One region of the Massilia sp. TSP1-1-2 genome, then DNA from elsewhere that is predicted to be linked to it. Evidence: predicted binding sites of a transcription regulator. Region 1 holds the regulator's gene; each other region holds the start of a gene.
The links. Region 1 encodes sigma-54, which starts transcription at its own class of promoters, with help from an activator protein. Its sites were predicted from a motif close to TGGCANGNAANCTGCTTT; they were not measured.

Region 1 (2,182 bases):
TGATCGTGGGCCTGGTGCCGTCGGATGCCGGCTCGATCGACATCAGCGGCGTGGATATCTCCAGCCTGCCGATTCACCGGCGCGCCGCGCTCGGCCTGTCGTACCTGCCGCAGGAAGCGTCGGTGTTTCGGCGCCTGACGGTCGAAGAAAACATCCTCGCCGTGCTGGAACTGCAAAAGGTCAACGGCAAGCGCCTGAGCAAACCAGAACTCAAGGAGCGGCTCGACACGCTGCTGCATGACCTGCAGATCGAAAAGCTGCGCGAGAACCCGGCCATGTCGCTGTCGGGCGGCGAGCGGCGGCGCGTGGAAATCGCGCGTGCGCTGGCCACCAATCCGCGCTTTGTGCTGCTCGACGAACCGTTCGCCGGGGTCGATCCGATCGCCGTGATCGAGATCCAGCGCATCGTGCGGTTCCTGAAGGAGCGCGACATCGGCGTTTTGATCACCGACCACAATGTGCGCGAAACGCTCGGCATTTGCGACCGTGCCTACATCATCAACCAGGGTGCGGTGCTGGCCTCTGGCCGTCCGGACGACATCATCGCAGACGAATCGGTACGCCGCGTTTATCTGGGTGAGCACTTCCGGATGTAAGCAGGTCAAACCGATGAAACAATCCCTGCAACTACGCACCTCGCAGCACCTTGCGCTCACGCCGCAGCTGCAGCAGTCGATCCGCCTGCTGCAGTTGTCCACGCTCGAACTGCACCAGGAACTCGAACAGCTCCTGACCGACAATCCGCTGCTCGAACGGCTTGACGATCCGCTCGACCATTCGGTGCGCCTGCTGGCCGACGGCGCCATCGGCAGCAGCGCCACGCCGGCCGAGGCGCCGCCCGAACCGGGCGCGCAGGATGCACCGGCGCCGGCCGAAGGCCAAAGCGCCGATGCACCCGAGGGGGAAGCTGCCAGCAACAACGACAACAACAACGACAACGACGGCGAGTGGGGTGACCTGGGCCGCGCCAAGAGCAGCGACGACGAAGATTCGCGCCCGCAGCTCGAGGGCAGCGCGACCACCCTGCGCGAGCATCTGATGGAACAGATGCGCGTGCTGGTGCTCGAAGTGCGCGACCGCGCGCTGGTCGAACTGATCGTCGACGCGCTCGACGACAACGGCTACCTGACCGAGACGCTGGAAGAAATCCATGCGCGCATGCCCGAAGAACTCGAGATCGATTTCGATGAATTCAAGACCGCGCTGTCGCTGCTGCAAAGTTTTGATCCGGTCGGCGTGGGCGCGCGCAATGCGTCCGAGTGCCTGGCGCTGCAGATTCGCGCCATGCGCGGCGTGCCGCTGGTGACGCGCCGCATGGCGCTGGCCATCGTCGAAAAGCACCTGACCTGGTTCGCCCAGCGTGAATTCAACAAGCTGAAAAAAGCGCTCGACTGCGACGACGAAGACTTGCGCGAGGCGCAGACCATCATCCGCCGCTGCAATCCGCACCCGGGCGCCGTGTTCGCCTCCGATGTGTCGGACTTCGTGGTCCCGGACGTGATTGTGCGCAAGGCCAAGGGCGGCTGGTCGGTCTCGCTCAACAACGACGTGATGCCGCGCCTGCGCGTGAACAATATGTACGCGAGCCTGCTCAAGCAGGGCAAGGGCGAAGGCCAGATGGGCGCCCAGTTGCAGGAAGCGAAGTGGCTGATCAAAAACATGCGCCAGCGCTTCGACACCATCTTGCGTGTCTCCGAGGCTATTGTTGAGCGCCAGCGCAATTTCTTCAGCCATGGCGCGGTAGCCATGCGTCCCCTTGTGCTGCGCGAAATAGCTGATACACTTGGTCTACACGAGAGTACTATTTCTCGTGTAACAACTCAGAAATTCATGCTGACCCCGCATGGCATGTTTGAGTTGAAATACTTTTTCGGTAGCCATGTCGCCACCGAAGCGGGGGGAGAAGCATCTTCCACGGCGATTCGTGCACTCATCGTGCAATTGACAGGAGCAGAAGACCCTAAAAATCCATTATCCGATAGTAAGATTGCGGACATGCTGGGGGAACAGGGTATGGTCATCGCTCGCCGCACCGTTGCCAAGTACCGCGAAGCGCTCAAAATCCCGCCCGTCAGCCTCAGGAAGTGTCTGTAATCGGCATTTTTATGCCGTTCCTCTGCGCGCCGCGCACGAACGGAAAGTGACACCATTATTAGGAGTGTGTATGAATCTCACAATTAGC
Region 2 (2,182 bases), on a different contig from region 1:
ACTTCAACAGCAAACCCATGTTCGCCGCCTGGGCGCCCGGGGTGCTCGCCGACTACCTTGAACATGGCCTCGAGCCGCATCCGGAAGGGGTGCAACTGCGCTTTCGGCGCGAAGTCGAAACCGCCATTTACCGCGCGCTGCCGCACCACCTGGGCACGCTGATGGGCGGGCAGTTTCCGGTGCCGATCGGCTTTGTGGCCGGCGTCGCCTCCGAAGAATTACGCCAGGCCGGGCTGGGCGCCACGCGCGCGCTGGTGGGCGAGCATTTCAGCCCGATCGAGGGCGGGCACCTGTTCCCGATGGAGTCGCCAGAGAAGGCGGCGCGTCTGACGCGCGAGATGATCGGGCGGCTGCTCAAGCAGGCTAAATAGTCTGGCGGGCGCTTTTCGCGTAAAATCGCGTGAAATTAACCCACCAATCTGGAAGAAGCCTCCGCGATGACTATCAAAAGCGATAAATGGATCCGCCGCACGGCGCTCGCCACCGGCATGATCGAACCGTTCGAACCGCAACAGGTGCGCGAAGTGGATGGGCGCAAGATCATCTCGTATGGCACCTCGTCTTATGGCTACGACATCCGCTGCGCCGACGAGTTCAAGATTTTCACGAATATCAACAGCACCATTGTCGACCCGAAGAATTTCGATCCGAACTCGTTCGTGGACGTCAAAAGCGATGTCTGCATCATTCCACCGAACTCGTTCGCGCTGGCGCGGACCATGGAGTACTTCAGGATTCCGCGCAATGTGCTGACCATTTGCCTGGGCAAGTCGACCTACGCGCGCTGCGGCATCATCGTCAACGTGACGCCGTTCGAGCCGGAGTGGGAAGGCTACGTGACGCTGGAGTTTTCAAACACCACGCCATTGCCGGCCAAGATTTATGCGGGCGAAGGCTGCGCGCAGGTGCTGTTCTTCGAGAGCGATGAAGTGTGCGAGACCTCGTACAAGGACCGCGGCGGCAAGTACCAGGGACAGAGCGGCGTCACCTTGCCGAAGGCTTGATCAGGAAGGCGGGGCGGGGCCATGTACCCGCTTGGCATGTCGGCGATCCTTACAGGAGCCCGATGCAACATATCATGCCATTGTCGTTAAGTAATTGATTTATAGACATTATCCCGCCAGTGTACTTACACTGGCGCAACTTGTGCTTTTCCCCTGGCAAGCCGCTTACTTGAGCGGCGTAGTCAAAACGATATATGGGAAAACTGCATGAAACTACTACAAAAATTACTGGCAGCAGCAGTGCTGGCGATGCCCGTCGCGGCATTTGCGTTCCCGATCGCCGCATCCGGAACGGAAGGACTGGTCGTACTGGCCGGTAACACCGGCGATATTGTCGCCACTTACCAGGGCAACACGGCGTCATTCAGTAACGACCTGTACCTGTACACCGATGACGGCATTGCCGGTAACGATGTCCTGATATTCAACAATCATGCCTCGCCGATCGGCAGTACTTTCAACCTGGGCTCTTTCGCTACCGGGTCTGAACTGCTGTTCCGCCTGCATGTGAACAATACGGGCAACGACTACTTCACTGGCGCTGCCACGCGCAACCTCGACAACAATTTCCATGCGCGCGTTCAAGAGAACTGGATGCCTGGTACAACCCTGGTCAGCTTCGAAGACCTGTTGGGCGGGCCGTTCGACTACAACGACCTGAGCTTCTCGTTCACCAACACGGTGACCACGGCCCCGGCAGACGTTCCCGAACCGGCAATGCCGCTGCTGTTCGGCCTGGCACTTGCGGGCCTGATTGGTTCGCGCCGCCGCGCCTAAGTTTCTCCGCAATAAAAAAGGCCCGGTCGCTGCAAGCGCCGGGCCTTATTTTTAACTGTCGCCTACTGCATGACGCAATCGACGAAGTAACCTCGCTTGCCATCGACTTCGCGCTTGACCAGGCCGTGCACGTCCGTTTCGAAGCCCGGGAAGCGCTCGTTGAAGTCGCGCGCAAAGCGCAGGTAATCGACGATGGTCTTGTTGAACCGCTCGCCGGGAATGAGCAGTGGAATGCCCGGCGGATAAGGCGTCAACAGGATTGCCGTGATGCGTCCTTCCAGGTCTTCGAGCGCAACGCGTTCGATTTCGCGATGCGCCATCTTGGCGAATGCGTCCGATGGTTTCATCGCAGGGATCATGTCCGACAAATACATCTCGGTCGTCAGGCGCGCCACGTCGTA
Region 3 (2,182 bases), on a different contig from region 1:
CTGGTGCGCCTGAGCGAGTCCGATGAAGAAACATTGGGCACCAGCAGTATCACCGACTGGCTGTCGCCGGAATTCTTTGAGACCAAGTTCTGGTTCATGTGGGCGACCACGTTCGCATTCCAGCCGTGGCATAGCGCAGTCGAATTCAAGCGCTACCTGCATCGCTTCATGAAGGAGTTTTCCCGTATTGAAACGCTGGCCGGGGTCAAGCGCACGGTCTACAACCAGTTCGATTCGCTGGTGCGCCCGCTGCTCGCCTGGCTCAAGGACAAGGGCGTCGTGTTTGTCATGGACTGCACCGTCACGGACCTGGCGATGGCAACCGGCGCCGACGGCAAATGGGTTGTGACCGGCATTGAATGCCAGCGCGAAGGCGCCGTCGAGATGCTGCCGGTGGCGCCGGACGATCTGGTATTTTTCCAGAACGGTTCGATGACCGATGCGTCCAGCTACGGTGCGATGGATCGCCCACCTGCGCACTTGACCAAGAAGGACAGTGGCGGCTGGGCATTGTGGGAAAAACTGTCCCAGGGCCGCCCGGAATTTGGCAACCCGGCCGCCTTCAATTCCAGCATTCCGGAATCGTATTGGGCGTCATTTACCGTCACCTTGAAAGACCCCGTGTTTTTCGACCAGATGGAAAAATTTACAGGCAACCGCGCCGGTACCGGCGGCTTGGTGACGTTCAAGGATTCTAACTGGTTCATGTCGGTCGTGCTGGCCCATCAGCCACACTTTATCGGGCAGCCCGAAGGAACCCAGGTGTTCTGGGGGTATGCGCTGCACCCGGACCGTATCGGCGACTTCGTCGCCAAGCCCATGGCCGAATGCAGTGGCGCGGAAATCTTGCAGGAACTGTGCGGACACCTGAACTTTGACCAGTCGGTGATGGCGAGCGCCACCTGCATTCCTTGCCGCATGCCGTACATCACCAGCATGTTCATGCCGCGCGCCCTGGCCGACCGGCCGCTGCCGGTTCCCCGCAATTCCAACAACCTCGCTTTCGTGAGCCAGTTTGTCGAAATTGCCGACGATGTTGTCTTTACCGTGGAGTACTCGGTGCGCGCGGCGCAGATGGCCGTCTACCAGTTGCTTGACGTGGCGCGCGAAGTGCCGCCCGTCACGCCGCACGACGCGTCGCTCAAGGTCAAGCTGGAGGCGCTGATCAAGGCATTCTGATTGCACGGCGGGCTGCACCAACACCGCTGAATTCTCCCGGTTTTGGTGCGATTCGATTGTTTCCGGCGCGCATCTTGCTGGCACGGTTCTTGTTATACTTATCATGAACCCAACGGAGATACGCTGACATGGTGCATTTTTATAATGAAATGATGGCCGATGAGTCGGCCACATCGGTGCGTGAACACTACCGCGAGTTCGACGCCTGGCTGCGCCGGCAAACGCCCGAACACATCGAACGCAAACGCGCCGAGGCCGACCTGACGTTTCGCCGGGTGGGCATTACCTTTGCAGTGTACGGCGACGATGCCGGCACCGAGCGCCTGATACCGTTTGACACTATTCCGCGCATCATTCCGGCGCATGAATGGCGCGCTTTGCAGGCGGGCCTGGTGCAGCGCGTCAAGGCCTTGAATATGTTCGTGCACGACATTTATCACGACCAGAATATCATCAAGGCCGGCATCATTCCGGCCGAGCAAATCTACAAGAACGCCCAGTACCGTCCGGAAATGCAGGGCATCAATGTTACTTCCAATATCTACGCCCACATTGCCGGCGTCGATATCGTGCGCGCCGGGGCGGGCGAATTCTACGTGCTCGAAGATAATTTGCGCGTGCCTTCCGGCGTGTCGTACATGCTGGAAGACCGCAAGATGATGATGCGGCTGTTCCCTGAACTGTTTGCCCGCAACCGCATCGCGCCGGTCGACCATTATCCGGACATGCTGCTCGAAAACCTGCGCTCGGTGGCGCCGTCCGGCGCTTCCGACCCGACCATTGTCGTCATGACGCCGGGCATGTACAACTCCGCTTACTTCGAGCATGCTTTCCTGGCCCAGCAAATGGGCGTGGAGCTGGTCGAGGGCAAGGATCTGTTTGTCAGCAACAACGCCGTGTACATGCGCACCATTCGCGGTCCGTGCCGGGTTGACGTGATTTACCGGCGGATGGACGACGATTTCCTCGACCCGCTCGCTTTCCGCTCCGATTCGGCACTGGG
Region 4 (2,182 bases), on a different contig from region 1:
ACGCGGTGCTCGGCCGCGTGGCGCGCCGCCTGTGGGCCATTGCGATGCGCGACAAGTACGGCGCGAACGATCGCAGCCAGAAGCTCAAGTACCACATCCAGACCTCGGGCCGCTCGCTGCATGCGCAAGAGATCGACTTCAACGATATCCGCACCACGCTGCAGGCGCTGATCGCGATCTACGACAACTGCAACAGCCTGCACACCAACGCGTACGATGAAGCGATCACCACGCCGACCGATGAATCGGTGCGCAGGGCCTTGGCGATCCAGTTGATCATCAACCGCGAGTGGGGCCTGGCCAAGAACGAAAATCCGAACCAGGGCGCGTTCATCATCGAAGAATTGACCGACCTGGTCGAAGAAGCGGTGCTGCAAGAGTTTGAACGCATCGCCGAGCGCGGCGGCGTGCTGGGCGCGATGGAGACCGGCTACCAGCGCGGCAAGATCCAGGAAGAGTCGATGCTGTACGAGCACCAAAAACATGACGGCACGCTGCCGATCATTGGTGTCAATACCTTCCGCAATCCGAAGGCGAACGACACGCCGCAAAAAATCGAGCTGGCCCGTTCTACCGATGACGAGAAGCAGTCGCAGTTGACGCGCCTGGAACAGTTCCATCAATTGCATGCGGCCGAGGCGCCGCAAGCGCTGGCCGCCTTGCAGCAGGCGGCGATCGACAACGCCAATGTGTTCGAAAAATTGATGGATGCGGTGCGGGTTTGTTCGCTGGGGCAAATCACCACGGCCCTGTTTGAAGTGGGCGGGCAGTACCGCAGGAATATGTAAGCCTTGCAGCGCGCTTGCACTTTATTGGGCTGCATTCGCGCGGGTCGCTGATCACAGGTGGCGTTTTTCATATGAAAGGCCCGGGGGGAACATGTCACATCGAGATGGAAACCCCCGCAACACGATCAGCGAATGCAGCTGCGGCGTGTTGTCCTATATAAAATTACTTGATCATCCTACGGCGAATGCGCCTTGCGACCGAAGTTTCATAAGCATTTCCGCCATTCCAGTAAATTTCCACGTGGAATTAGTCTGTCGACAAACTTTACACCGGGCTACCTCGAGTTTGCGCTAGATCATATAAGTCATTGATTTTAGGGCAATTCCTTAATCGGGCACAAGACTTGCTACATGAGGCTATGTAGGCGAAAGCCCGATTTAATTAATTCTCAAGGACAAGATCATGAAATTCTTTACCAAACTCGCAGCAGCTGCGGCAGTCTCGCTGGCAATGGTCGGCACGGCAAGCGCTAGCACCGTTCTGAACAACTGGCAGTTCAACCCACTGGGTACCGGCGTTGCCACCGCCCAAACCATCAACGAATACCTGGACGTGAACGGCAACGCTTTCATCCAGCTGAACGCCACCAGCGCATCGACCTTCAACTTTGTCGAGCACGCAGTGTTCAACATCTCCCAGGCTGATAGCAATGGCGATATCTTCACCGATACCTTCCCAGGCGGCTACGTTACTGCAACCTTCGAAGCGTATGGCTCGGGTCAATTCGCAGGCGGCTTCCAGTTCGCTGGCGGTACGATCACGATGTACCACAACACGACCAAAACCTACGGCACCACCGCTGGCGTGTTCGGCGCGAACACTGGCACCCAAATCGCCCAATTCCAGGTCATGCCAGGCGGCGGCGGTCTGGTAGACGGCACGGGTAACCCAACCGGCAACGGCCAGATCACCGTGAACGCCAAGGCGACCACGCCGGGCGGCTTGCATGCCGGCTACTTTTTCCGTGAAAACGGTAGCGATCTGGCCAATGAAGATCTGCTGGCGTTTGCATTTACCAACGCCAATGGCGTCGGTCCAAAAGGTCTGACCCCTACCCTGGTCAATGAAGTTGCTTGCCAGTTCTCGCACTACACGGGCCCAGGCTGCGGCAGCGGTACCTACTCGAACGTGGCGGGTAACCACTTTTTCGTCAGCAACAACGGTCAGTTCAAGCTTGCCGAAGTGCCAGAGCCAGGTTCGCTGGCCCTGTTTGGCTTGGCAATCCTGGGCGCCGGTGTAGTCAGCCGCAAGCGCAAGCAAGCTTAAGTTTCGACTTGGCTAGCAAGCTTGGCTAACAAGCTGAGCAAAATAAAAGAGCGAACTTCGGTTCGCTCTTTTATTTTGGGGGAAGACAAAGCGGCGACCCCAGTGCTCTGTTTTTGTTTGCAGAAAA

Region 2: the regulator sigma-54 is predicted to act here: its motif matches at 1,136-1,153, upstream of ACP7BV_RS19830 (PEP-CTERM sorting domain-containing protein).
Region 3: the regulator sigma-54 is predicted to act here: its motif matches at 1,258-1,275, upstream of ACP7BV_RS25950 (circularly permuted type 2 ATP-grasp protein).
Region 4: the regulator sigma-54 is predicted to act here: its motif matches at 1,122-1,139, upstream of pepA (flocculation-associated PEP-CTERM protein PepA).

Annotation. Positions count from the first base shown of each region.
Region 1 covers NZ_JAFCTU010000008.1:11,221-13,402, forward strand. The annotation lists gene lptB (LPS export ABC transporter ATP-binding protein) at 1-596, shown strand, start outside; gene ACP7BV_RS08770 (RNA polymerase factor sigma-54) at 610-2,094, shown strand; gene hpf (ribosome hibernation-promoting factor, HPF/YfiA family) at 2,165-2,182, shown strand, end outside.
Region 2 covers NZ_JAFCTU010000026.1:24,740-26,921, forward strand. The annotation lists gene ACP7BV_RS19820 (alpha/beta fold hydrolase) at 1-371, shown strand, start outside; gene dcd (dCTP deaminase) at 438-1,004, shown strand; gene ACP7BV_RS19830 (PEP-CTERM sorting domain-containing protein) at 1,212-1,781, shown strand; gene ACP7BV_RS19835 (Orn/Lys/Arg decarboxylase N-terminal domain-containing protein) at 1,844-2,182, opposite strand, start outside.
Region 3 covers NZ_JAFCTU010000056.1:3,656-5,837, forward strand. The annotation lists gene ACP7BV_RS25945 (oleate hydratase) at 1-1,179, shown strand, start outside; gene ACP7BV_RS25950 (circularly permuted type 2 ATP-grasp protein) at 1,308-2,182, shown strand, end outside.
Region 4 covers NZ_JAFCTU010000003.1:211,106-213,287, forward strand. The annotation lists gene icmF (fused isobutyryl-CoA mutase/GTPase IcmF) at 1-788, shown strand, start outside; gene pepA (flocculation-associated PEP-CTERM protein PepA) at 1,192-2,055, shown strand.